2 regions of the Agromyces marinus genome follow, and region 2 is predicted to be linked to the other one. Evidence: predicted binding sites of a transcription regulator. Region 2 holds the regulator's gene; the other holds the start of a gene.
The links. Region 2 encodes HspR, which represses chaperone genes until heat shock. Its sites were predicted from a motif close to AAGTTGAGTCNNNNNGACTCAACTT; they were not measured.

Region 1 (5,279 bases), 840 kb from region 2:
GGTCTCGATACGCGCCGCCTTCGGCGGTGCTACTCGACCACCGGACTAAGCAGCGAGGTTCACCGTCGCGTTGGGCACGGATGCCACGAGGAGCTCGCCGTCGGCGGCATCCACGCGCACGCCCTCGCCGTCGCCGAGGGCGCCGGTCACGAAGAGGTCGGCGATGCGGTCGTCGATCTCGCGCTGGATCAGGCGACGGAGCGGACGGGCACCGTACTCGGGCTCGTAGCCGCGCTCCGCGAGGAGCGCCACCGCGGCATCCGTCACCTCGAAGCCGATCTCGCGCGCGGCCAGCCGCGACGAAGTCGCACCCAGCATCAGGCGCACGATCTCAGCGATCTCCGCCGACGAGAGCTTCTGGAACAGCACGATCTCGTCGATGCGGTTCAGGAACTCCGGCCGCATGGCCTCGCGCACCTTGCCCATCACGCGCTGGCGCACGTCGTCCATCGACGAGAAGCCGTTGGCCGCAGCATCCGCCGACGCCACGAAGCCGAGCGCACCCGACCGCGACGCGAGGAACTCCGAACCGAGGTTCGAGGTCATGATGACCACCGTGTTGCGGAAGTCGACCGTGCGACCCTGGCCGTCGGTCAGGCGTCCGTCGTCGAGCACCTGCAGCAGCAGGTTGAACACGTCGGGGTGCGCCTTCTCGATCTCGTCGAACAGCACGATCGAGTACGGGTTGCGCCGCACGCGCTCGGTGAGCTGTCCGGCCTCGTCGTAGCCCACGTATCCGGGAGGGGCGCCGACGAGCCTGCTCACCGTGTGGCGCTCGCCGAACTCGCTCATGTCGAAGCGGATGATCGCGCCCTCGTCGTCGAACAGGCTCGCCGCGAGGGCGCGCGCCAGCTCGGTCTTGCCGACGCCGGTCGGTCCGAGGAACAGGAACGACCCGACCGGCCGCTTGGCGTCGCCCATGCCGGTGCGGTTGCGGCGCACCGAGCGGGCGACGGCGGTGACCGCGTCGTCCTGCCCGATGACCCGGGCGTGCAGCTCGCCCTCGAGGTTCGCGAGGCGCTCGCGCTCGCCCTCCGTGACGCGGTTCACCGGAATGCCGGTGGCCCGCGAGATCACGGCGGCGATCTGCGCCTCGTCGATGACCGTGTCGTTGGTCGAGTAGGGCGCCCCGGCGCCTCCCCCGTTGGTCGAGTAGGGCGCCCCGGCGCCCGTATCGAGACCCTCGTTCCCGGTCTCGATACGCTCCTTCGTCGCTACTCGACCACCGGAGGTGGCGTCATCCAACTTCTCCTGCACCTTCTCGATCTCGTCGCGGATGCGCGACGCCTCCTCGTAGTGCTCGGCGCGGACGGCCGCGTTCTTGTCGGCCTCCAGGTCGGCGAGGCGCTCGATGAGGGCCGAGACATCCACCTTCACGCCGAGCTTCAGGCGCAGGCGCGCGCCGGCCTGGTCGATGAGGTCGATGGCCTTGTCGGGCAGCACGCGGTCGGTGAGGTACCGCGCGGAGAGCTCGACGGCTGCGCGCAGCGCCTCGTCGGTATAGGTGACGCCGTGGTGCTCCTCGTACGCGGGGCGCAGGCCCTGCATGATGAGCACGGCGTCCTCGATCGAGGGCTCGCCGACCTTCACCGGCTGGAACCGGCGCTCGAGCGCGGGGTCCTTCTCGATGGTGCGGTACTCCTTGAGCGTGGTCGCGCCCACGACGTGCAGCTCGCCGCGGGCGAGGCGGGGCTTCAGGATGTTCCCCGCGTCCATGCCCTCACCGGCGCCGCCGGCGCCGACGACCGAGTGCACCTCGTCGACGAAGACGATCAGCTCGCCCTTGTGCTCGGCGATCTCCTCCATCGTCTTGGTGAGGCGCTCCTCGAAGTCGCCGCGGTAGCGGGTGCCTGCGAGCATGGCGGGCAGGTCGAGCGCGACGACGCGCTTGCCGAGCAGCGCCTCGGGCACGTTCTCCTCGACGATCGCGCGGGCCAGGCCCTCGACGATCGCGGTCTTGCCGACGCCGGCCTCGCCGATCAGCACGGGGTTGTTCTTCGTGCGGCGGCTGAGGATCTCGATGGTCTGCTCGATCTCGTCGGTGCGTCCGATCACGGGGTCGAGCTCGCCGTTCGCTGCGCGCTCGGTGAGGTCGAGGCCGAACTTGTCGAGCATGGGCGTGGCGGACTCCTCCGTGGGTCGAGTAGGCGCGCCAGCGCCGTATCGTGACCCCTCATCCGAGTCGACATCGGATGCCACGTGCTCGCCCAGGCCGGCCGCGAGCGCGTCCGCGGTGACGCCGGCGCGCGCGAGCACCTGCCCGGCGGGGGCGTCCTGCCCGAGCACGAGCGCGAAGAAGAGGTGCTCGGGGTCGATGTACGTCGACCCGCTCGAGCGCGCGACCTGGTACGCGTGGAACAGCGCGCGGCTGGCCGACGGGGTGATGGTCGCCGCGTTCGCCCGCTCGCTGGTCGAGTAGGACGCGTCAGCGCCCGTATCGAGACCCGCGGGCAGCCGCGCCTCGGTCGCCGTGATGATGCGCTCGGGCGACGCGCTCACGCGCGTGATCGCCTGCGCGACGGACTCGTCCTCGACGATGACGCGCAGGATGTGCAGGGCGTCGAGCTCGGTCTGCCCGCGCTCGAGCGCGAAGCGTCCGGCACGCTGCAGGATGCTCTGGGTGCGCGAGGTCAGGAACCGGCTGAGGTCGATCGACCGCGCCTGCCTGGCCTGCTCACCCGCGAGGTAGCGGGCGAGGAACTCGTCGAACGAGCTCGCGCCGGCCTCGTTGAAGTCGTCTGGCACCTGGGTCCTCCTGGGGGAACTTGAGTTGGGTACGCTCAACTTCAACGCGCGAGCGCTTCCACTATTCCTCAACAGCCGATCGGCGTGAATCCGCCACGAACAGATCGACTCCGTACCCCTCTTCGTCCTTGGCTGGCCCTATCGTTGATCTGTCTAGGACGACTCCGGAGGTGAGCACATGTCTGAACCGACCGAGTTCGAGGTCGACGACGCGATCGTCCTCCTGTTGGGCAGTGACCCTGGTCCGGCCGAACGGCGGGGCGAGATCCGTGGGATCACGCGGCTCGAAAAGTTGGTCTTCTTGCTTGAGCATGAAACCGAAGCCCAGCGATCCATGACTGAGTCCGCGGACTTCGAGGCATACAACTTCGGACCATTCTCCCAAAAGGTCTACCAAGCTGTCGACGTCCTGCGCTCGGGAGGATTGATCAAAGACACCGCCGAGTCGAGCGCCTCAAACGAGGATCAGTATGAAGTCTCCATGGCCGTCGGGAACGACGCGGCCCCCGTCCCGTACTCCACACGGGACTTCGCCCTCACGCCACTCGGTCGGGAGTACTACGACGCCCTCGTGCGCGACCTGCCCGCCGGCACCGTCCGCGCGGCGGAGTCGTTGCGCAAACGATTCGCCGGCTGGCCACTCCGGCGGTTGATTCGCTACGTTTACCAGCAGCACGACGAATACACGACAAAGTCCGTGATCCGCGACGACATTCTTGGAAGGCCGTAACTTGGGGCAGGGGGCGATTCTTGCGGTCGGAATACCTTGCGCGCTTGCAAGCTTTGCAATCATCTGGTTCGTCGTCGTCCATGCACCTGGCCTGGCCAACAAGCTTGGGGAGCGCGCCGCAGAGGTCTCAGCTCGACTGCAGCTCGCAGCCACCGACCAGCTGAAGAAGCTTCGAGGCGTGCTGAACGAAATTCTTCGCGACTACGACAACGGCACCGACCGCTACCTGACTCGCGTCGATCCGGGGGAGGCGATGGAGGCGACTCGGGTCTATCAGCAGTTGCTTTCGCTCGACGACGCTGCACACAGGGCGGCATCGCGCGTGGGGCGGCGGGTACGCCTGGCCTTCTGGTTCGCACTCGCTTTTGCCATCGCGATGGTCGCTGCATGCATCCTCGCGATGCTTAAGGACTTCTTCGGGCTTACTCCCGCACACATCTTCTTGTACATATCGGCCGGAGTTTTCCTAGCTGGCGCGATCCTCTTCCTCCTCGTCCTGGCACCGTACAGGGCCGTTCAGAAGGCCGAACTCCAAGCGACTCAAGCGGAAGAACGAACCCCATCGCTGTCTATAGCCGCTGAAGCCCTCGAATTGGATGGCGATTGATGGTCGTCATGCCATGGCTCTCGGAGCCCCGCATTCAGAATCACGAAGAAGCTCTTCTCCTTCCACCTCTTCTGGACCTTCTTCGCGCCACCGGCCGCGTGCGAGAGAGCACGCTCGTTGTCTCCGAGTTTCCGTGGAATGGACGACGGGTTGACCTTGCGACGCTGTCGGTCACTCGTACGACATCGGCCTATGAATTGAAGCTAGCATCGTTCCAACGTGCGCTTGAGCAGGCTATGTATAACCGGCTCTCCTTCGATCGCAGCTGGATCGTCACGAGAGGCCTACCCAAGCAGACGGGGCTACTTCAGGCAGCCGAGAACGGCATCGGAGTCATGACTTTGGACGGAGCAAGCATGCGAATCCTCGTGCTCGCCAGACCCCAGCAACGCAGTCGCACGGTCCGCGCGAGGCTCGTCGCCAAGTTGCAGGCAGAGAGGTCGAAGAGTGTTTGACGACTTCTCGCATTTTCTTGCGTACGGGTCCACAGACCAAGAAACACTTCGCGAGCTGACTAGTGAGTACGACGGCCTAATCGTACCTGGGACGATCGCGGCCTACCAGGCGGAGGGAACAAAGGGATTTGTACTCTCGCTCTCGGCGGCCGTCGATAGGCCATACGCCATTGACCCTCGCACTCCCCTATTTCAGTATCACAACGGCGCCCCCAAGCGTTCGCACGTGGCGCTGGCCGAGATTCTGCACATATCCGATGAGCTCAGGCAGCACGGAGTCGTTCGTCCCGAAGCGTGGACCGAGGATTTCGCCCGCACAGTTGCTGAGGCTTGGTTGCGCTTCAACACCGCGTACACGAGTCTGGCCCCGAAGCAATTCGAGAAGTACGCCCGACGACTTGGTCGGTCATTACCCCAGGCGGACGCGAAGCTTCCGCGGTGGGTTTTGGCACCGTATCTCATGGCAACACCGGGCGAGACGTGGATCGACGACGCCAATGACCTGCTGTGGAGATGCACTGTCGCTGCCGCCGGCGAGAACCGCCCGAAGCTCAGGCGCGTCTTCGCGGCTCAGGACCCAAGACATCTCGCTACATCGATCGGATCCTCCGATGAGGAAGAGGTGGTGATCTGGATCGACAACCTCGAAGAGGTCGATCCTGCTAACGCAACGCGCCTTGCGGAATATGCGTCGTCCGTCGCCACCATTTCTCGGCGCGGAAAGCGGGCTTTCGCTCTCTAC
Region 2 (5,279 bases):
ACTGGAAGACGCAGGAGATCGACGGCAAGAAGTACACGCCGCAGGAGATCTCGGCGCGCATCCTGCAGAAGCTCAAGCGCGACGCCGAACAGTACCTCGGCGACACCGTGACCGACGCGGTCATCACCGTTCCGGCGTACTTCAACGACGCCGAGCGCCAGGCCACGAAGGAGGCCGGCGAGATCGCGGGCCTGAACGTGCTCCGCATCATCAACGAGCCGACCGCGGCCGCGCTCGCCTACGGCCTCGACAAGGGCAAGGAGGACGAGCTCATCCTCGTCTTCGACCTCGGCGGCGGCACGTTCGACGTGTCCCTCCTCGAGGTGGGCAAGGACGACGACTTCTCGACCATCCAGGTCCGCGCGACCTCGGGCGACAACCGCCTCGGCGGCGACGACTGGGACCAGCGCCTCGTCGAGCACCTCATCAAGCGCTTCAAGGACTCGACCGGCGTCGACGTCTCGAAGGACAAGATCGCGCTGCAGCGCCTCAAGGAGGCCGCCGAGCAGGCCAAGAAGGAGCTGTCGTCGAGCATGTCGACGAGCATCCAGCTGCCCTACCTCTCGCTCACCGAGAACGGCCCGGCCAACCTCGACGAGACCGTCACGCGTGCGCAGTTCGAGAACATGACCTCCGACCTGCTCGACCGCACCAAGAAGCCCTTCGAGGACGTCATCCGCGAGGCCGGCATCAAGCTGTCGGACGTGGCGCACGTCGTGCTCGTCGGCGGTTCGACCCGCATGCCCGCCGTCTCGGAGCTCGTCAAGCAGGAGACCGGCCAGGAGCCCAACAAGGGCGTCAACCCGGACGAGGTCGTCGCCGTGGGCGCGGCACTCCAGGCCGGCGTCCTCAAGGGCGAGCGCAAGGACGTGCTGCTCATCGACGTCACCCCCCTGAGCCTCGGCATCGAGACCAAGGGCGGCATCATGACCAAGCTCATCGAGCGCAACACGGCCATCCCGACCAAGCGCAGCGAGACCTTCACGACCGCCGACGACAACCAGCCGTCGGTCGCGATCCAGGTCTTCCAGGGCGAGCGCGAGTTCACGCGCGACAACAAGCCGCTCGGCACGTTCGAGCTGACCGGCATCGCGCCGGCGCCCCGCGGCATCCCGCAGATCGAGGTCACCTTCGACATCGACGCGAACGGCATCGTGCACGTGTCTGCGAAGGACAAGGGCACCGGCAAGGAGCAGTCGATGACCATCACCGGCGGCTCGTCGCTGCCGAAGGAGGACATCGAGCGGATGGTCCGCGACGCCGAGGAGCACGCGGCCGAAGACAAGCAGCGCCGCGAGTCCGCCGAGGTCCGCAACCAGGCCGAGCAGCTCGCCTACTCGGTCGACAAGCTCATCAAGGACAACGACGACAAGCTCCCGGCCGACGTCAAGTCCGAGGTGCAGGGCGATGTCGATGCGCTGAAGACCGCGCTCGCGGGCGAGGACGACGACGCCGTGAAGTCGGCGTTCGAGAAGCTCTCGCAGTCGCAGGGCAAGCTCGGCGAGGCGATCTACGCGCAGGGCCAGCAGGCGGATGCCGCGGCCGGCGCCAACCCCGGCGAGGACGCGACGGCGACCGGCGCCGAGGGCGCTGACTCCTCCGACGAGGACGTCGTCGACGCCGAGGTCATCGACGACGAGGATGAGAAGAAGCAGGCATGACGGACGAGAACCAGAACCAGGACGAGTCGATCATCCGCGACAAACGGCGGATCGACCCGGAGACGGGCGAGGTTCGCAAGCCGAAGGCCGACGGGGCGGACGCCGAGTCCGCCCCCGAGGCCGGTGCGACGGCTGCCGCGGCATCCGCTTCGCCCGATGCAGACGCGGCTGGTGAGCCCGATGCCGACGCGCCCGCCGAGGGCGAGGACGAGTTGACCGTCGAGGACATCCTGAGCGCCGCGCAGGCCGAGGTCGACGACCCGTCGGCCGAGCACCTCGCCGACCTCAAGCGCGTCACGGCCGAGTACGCCAACTATCGCAAGCGCACCGAGGCGAACCGCGAACTCGAGCGCGAGCGCGCGATGGGCGCGGCGGTCGCGGTGCTGCTGCCCGTGCTCGACGACCTCGACCGCGCCGAGAAGCACGGCGACCTCGAGAGCGAGGGGGCGTTCGCCACGATCGCGGCCAAGCTCCGCGCGTCGGTCGAGCGGCTGGGCCTCGCGAAGTTCGGCGAGGTGGGCGAGGCGTTCGATCCGCAGCGCCACGAGGCGATCTTCCAGCAGCACTCCGACGAGGTCGAGGTCGACACGGTCGCCGACGTCGTCGAGACGGGCTACCTGCTGGGCGACACGCTCCTCCGGGTCGCGAAGGTCGTCGTCAAGACGCCGGCGTGACCCGCACGGGCCGGTCCGCGGCATCCGCCATGCTCGGCGGGCGTCGCGGTCCGGCCCGCCCCGGTTCCCAGTAGATTCAGCAGGAAGGAGGCGCCGATGGCCAGCCAGGATTGGTTCGACAAGGACTTCTACGCCATCCTCGGCGTCTCGAAGGATGCGAGCGACGCCGACGTCAAGAAGGCGTACCGCAAGCTCGCCCGCAAGTACCACCCCGACCAGAACCCGGGGGATGCGGCGGCCGAGGCGAAGTTCAAGGAGATCAGCGAGGCGAACTCGGTGCTCTCGGATGCCGAGCAGCGCAAGGAGTACGACGCCGTGCGCGCGATGGGCGGCGGCGCGCGATTCACCGCACCCGGCGGCGCCGGCGCCGGCGGCTTCGAGGACGTCTTCGGCGGCATGTTCGGCCAGCAGGGCGGCGGCGCCCGGTACACGTTCCGTCCGGGGGCCGGCGGGCCGGGCGGCCCCGGCGGCGAGTACGACGACCTGCTCGGCGGGCTCTTCGGCGGGGGCCGGTTCGGCCAGCCCACCGGCGGCTACCGCGGGTTCGGCGGGCCGACGAAGGGCCGCGACGTCACCGCGTCGACCACGCTCGACTTCATCACGGCCACACGCGGCGACCGGATCACGCTGCAGACCGCGGAGGGCCGCGAGATCACCGTGAACGTTCCCGCGGGCGTCTCCGACGGGCAGAAGATCCGCCTGCGCGGCAAGGGCCACCCGTCGCCCGACGGGGGCGAGCATGGCGACATCGTGCTCACGGTGAAGGTCCGCAGGCACCCGGTGTTCGAGCGCGACGGGTTGAACCTGCGCGTGAACGTGCCCGTGACGTTCGCCGAGGCCGCGCTCGGCGCGACCATCCAGGTGCCCACGCTCGGCGGCGACCCCGTGAAGCTCAGGGTGGCGCCCGGAACCCCGAGCGGCCGCGTCCTGCGCGTCAAGGGCCGAGGTGTCGAGACCGCCAAGGGCACGGGCGACCTGCTCGCCGTGGTCCAGGTCGCGGTTCCCGCCCATCTGACGAAGGATGCCGAGGAGAAACTGCGCGAGTTCCAGTCGCAGCTTCCCGACGAGGACCCCCGAGAGGACCTGCTCGCCAAGGCCCGGAGTTCCTGATGCAGGTCGACGGCGAGAGCCCGCTGTTCGTCATCTCGATCGCGGCCGAGCTGGCGGGCATGCACCCCCAGACGCTCCGCCAGTACGACCGCATGGGCCTGGTCTCGCCGAAGCGCACGGCGGGCAAGTCGCGTCGCTATTCGATGCGGGATGTCGCCCAGCTGCGCGAGATCCAGCAGCTCTCGAGCGAGGGCGTGAGCCTCGAGGGCATCCGGCGGGTGCTCGGCCTCGAGAACGAGGTCAGCGAGCTGCGCGGTCGGGTGCGCGAACTCGAGCGCGCGCTCGCCGATGAGATGCTGAACCGACCGGGGCGCCGCGTCTTCGCTGCGGGCTCCGCGGGCGAGGTCGTCTCGCTGCGCACGGGAACGCGCGTTCGGCGCGAGAACGCGGTCGTCGTGTGGCGCCCGCTCGAGCGCGACTGAGACCGGAGCGGGTCCGGGGGGCGACTCGGCGCGCAGGATGTCACGTGCTCCCTCCTGCGTCGGGACCCGCGGTGTGCGAGGCTGTGCCCAGCGGTCCGGACCTGCTCCGGCGGTCCGGCGATGCGCGATCGCGATCGGGGGCGACGATGACGGATGACTCGGCCGACATGCCCATGCCGGCGCCCACGCCGGCCCAACTGCTCGTCCTCCTCGTGCCCGCGCTCGTCGTCGGCGTGCTCTGCGCGCTGGTCCTCCGCGCGCTCGACCTCGCGGCGGGCGCGCTCCAGGGGGTGCTGTGGACGACGTTGCCCGGCGCACTGGGCGTCGATCCGAACGGCTGGTGGATCGTCGTCGTGCTCACCGCGACCGGGTTCGCGGTGGGGCTGGGGCTCCAGTTCCTGCCGGGCCACGGCGGCCCCGACTCGGCCACGACGGAACTCGTCGCCGAGCCGCTGAAGCTCCGCACGCTGCCCGGGCTCGTCATCGTCACGGGTCTCGCGCTCGCGGGCGGGGTCAGCCTCGGCCCGGAGAACCCGATCATCGCGATCAACGTCGCGCTCACGGTCGCGCTGTTCGGCCGGCTGATGCCGCGCGTGGGCGCGAACCTCGGCATGCTGATGGCCGCTGCGGGCACGATCGGCGCCCTGTTCGGTTCGCCCGTCGCCGCGGCCCTGCTCTTCACGGGGACGCTCGCCGCGATCCGCGGCGGGGGCGCGCTGTGGGACAAGCTGTTCCTGCCGCTGGCCTCGGCGGGCGCCGCGGCCGGGACGATGCACGTGCTGGGCGCGCCGCCGCTGCAGTTCACGCTGCCCACGGCACCCACGACGCCCCTGCTGCTCCTGGCCGGCATCGTCATCGCCGTCGCGGGCGTCGCGATCGGACTCATCGGGGCGTTCGCGTTCCCGTTCGTGCACCGGGCGTTCCACTCGCTCCGGCAGCCGTTGCTCATCGCGACGGCGGGCGGGCTGGTGCTCGGGCTGCTGGGGCTCATCGGCGGCCCGATCACGTTGTTCAAGGGGCTCGACCAGATGGGGGAGCTGTTCGAGGACCCCGACGCCTACGACCCCGGGCAGCTCGTCGTGATCGTGCTCATCAAGCTCGTCGCGCTGGTGGTGGCTGCGAGCGCCGCGTTCCGCGGTGGTCGCATCTTCCCGGCGGCGTTCGCGGGTGCGGCGCTCGGCCTGCTCGCGCACGCGCTGATCCCGTCGCTGCCGATCGCGCTGTGCGTCGCGAGCGCGCTCATCGGGATCCTCCTGGTGATGGCGAAGGACGGATGGCTCGCCCTGTTCGTCGCGGCGGCGGTCGCCGGCGACCTGGCGCTCCTGCCGTGGCTGTGCGTGATCATCCTCCCGGCGTGGCTGCTCGTGTCGCGGGCGCCGGAGTTCCGGATCGTGTCGGGGTCGGGCCCGGAG

Region 1: a site for HspR is predicted at 2,763-2,787, ahead of DSM26151_RS03245 (ATP-dependent Clp protease ATP-binding subunit). Genes of this name have one in related genera too.

What each region holds. Positions count from the first base shown of each region.
Region 1 covers NZ_CP087879.1:673,406-678,684, reverse strand. The annotation lists gene DSM26151_RS03245 (ATP-dependent Clp protease ATP-binding subunit) at 46-2,745, opposite strand; gene DSM26151_RS03240 (hypothetical protein) at 2,924-3,475, shown strand; gene DSM26151_RS03235 (hypothetical protein) at 3,477-4,082, shown strand; gene DSM26151_RS03230 (hypothetical protein) at 4,764-5,279, shown strand, end outside.
Region 2 covers NZ_CP087879.1:3,036,256-3,041,534, reverse strand. The annotation lists gene dnaK (molecular chaperone DnaK) at 1-1,661, shown strand, start outside; gene DSM26151_RS14370 (nucleotide exchange factor GrpE) at 1,658-2,335, shown strand; gene DSM26151_RS14365 (DnaJ C-terminal domain-containing protein) at 2,432-3,445, shown strand; gene DSM26151_RS14360 (heat shock protein transcriptional repressor HspR) at 3,445-3,867, shown strand; gene DSM26151_RS14355 (ion channel protein) at 4,014-5,279, shown strand, end outside.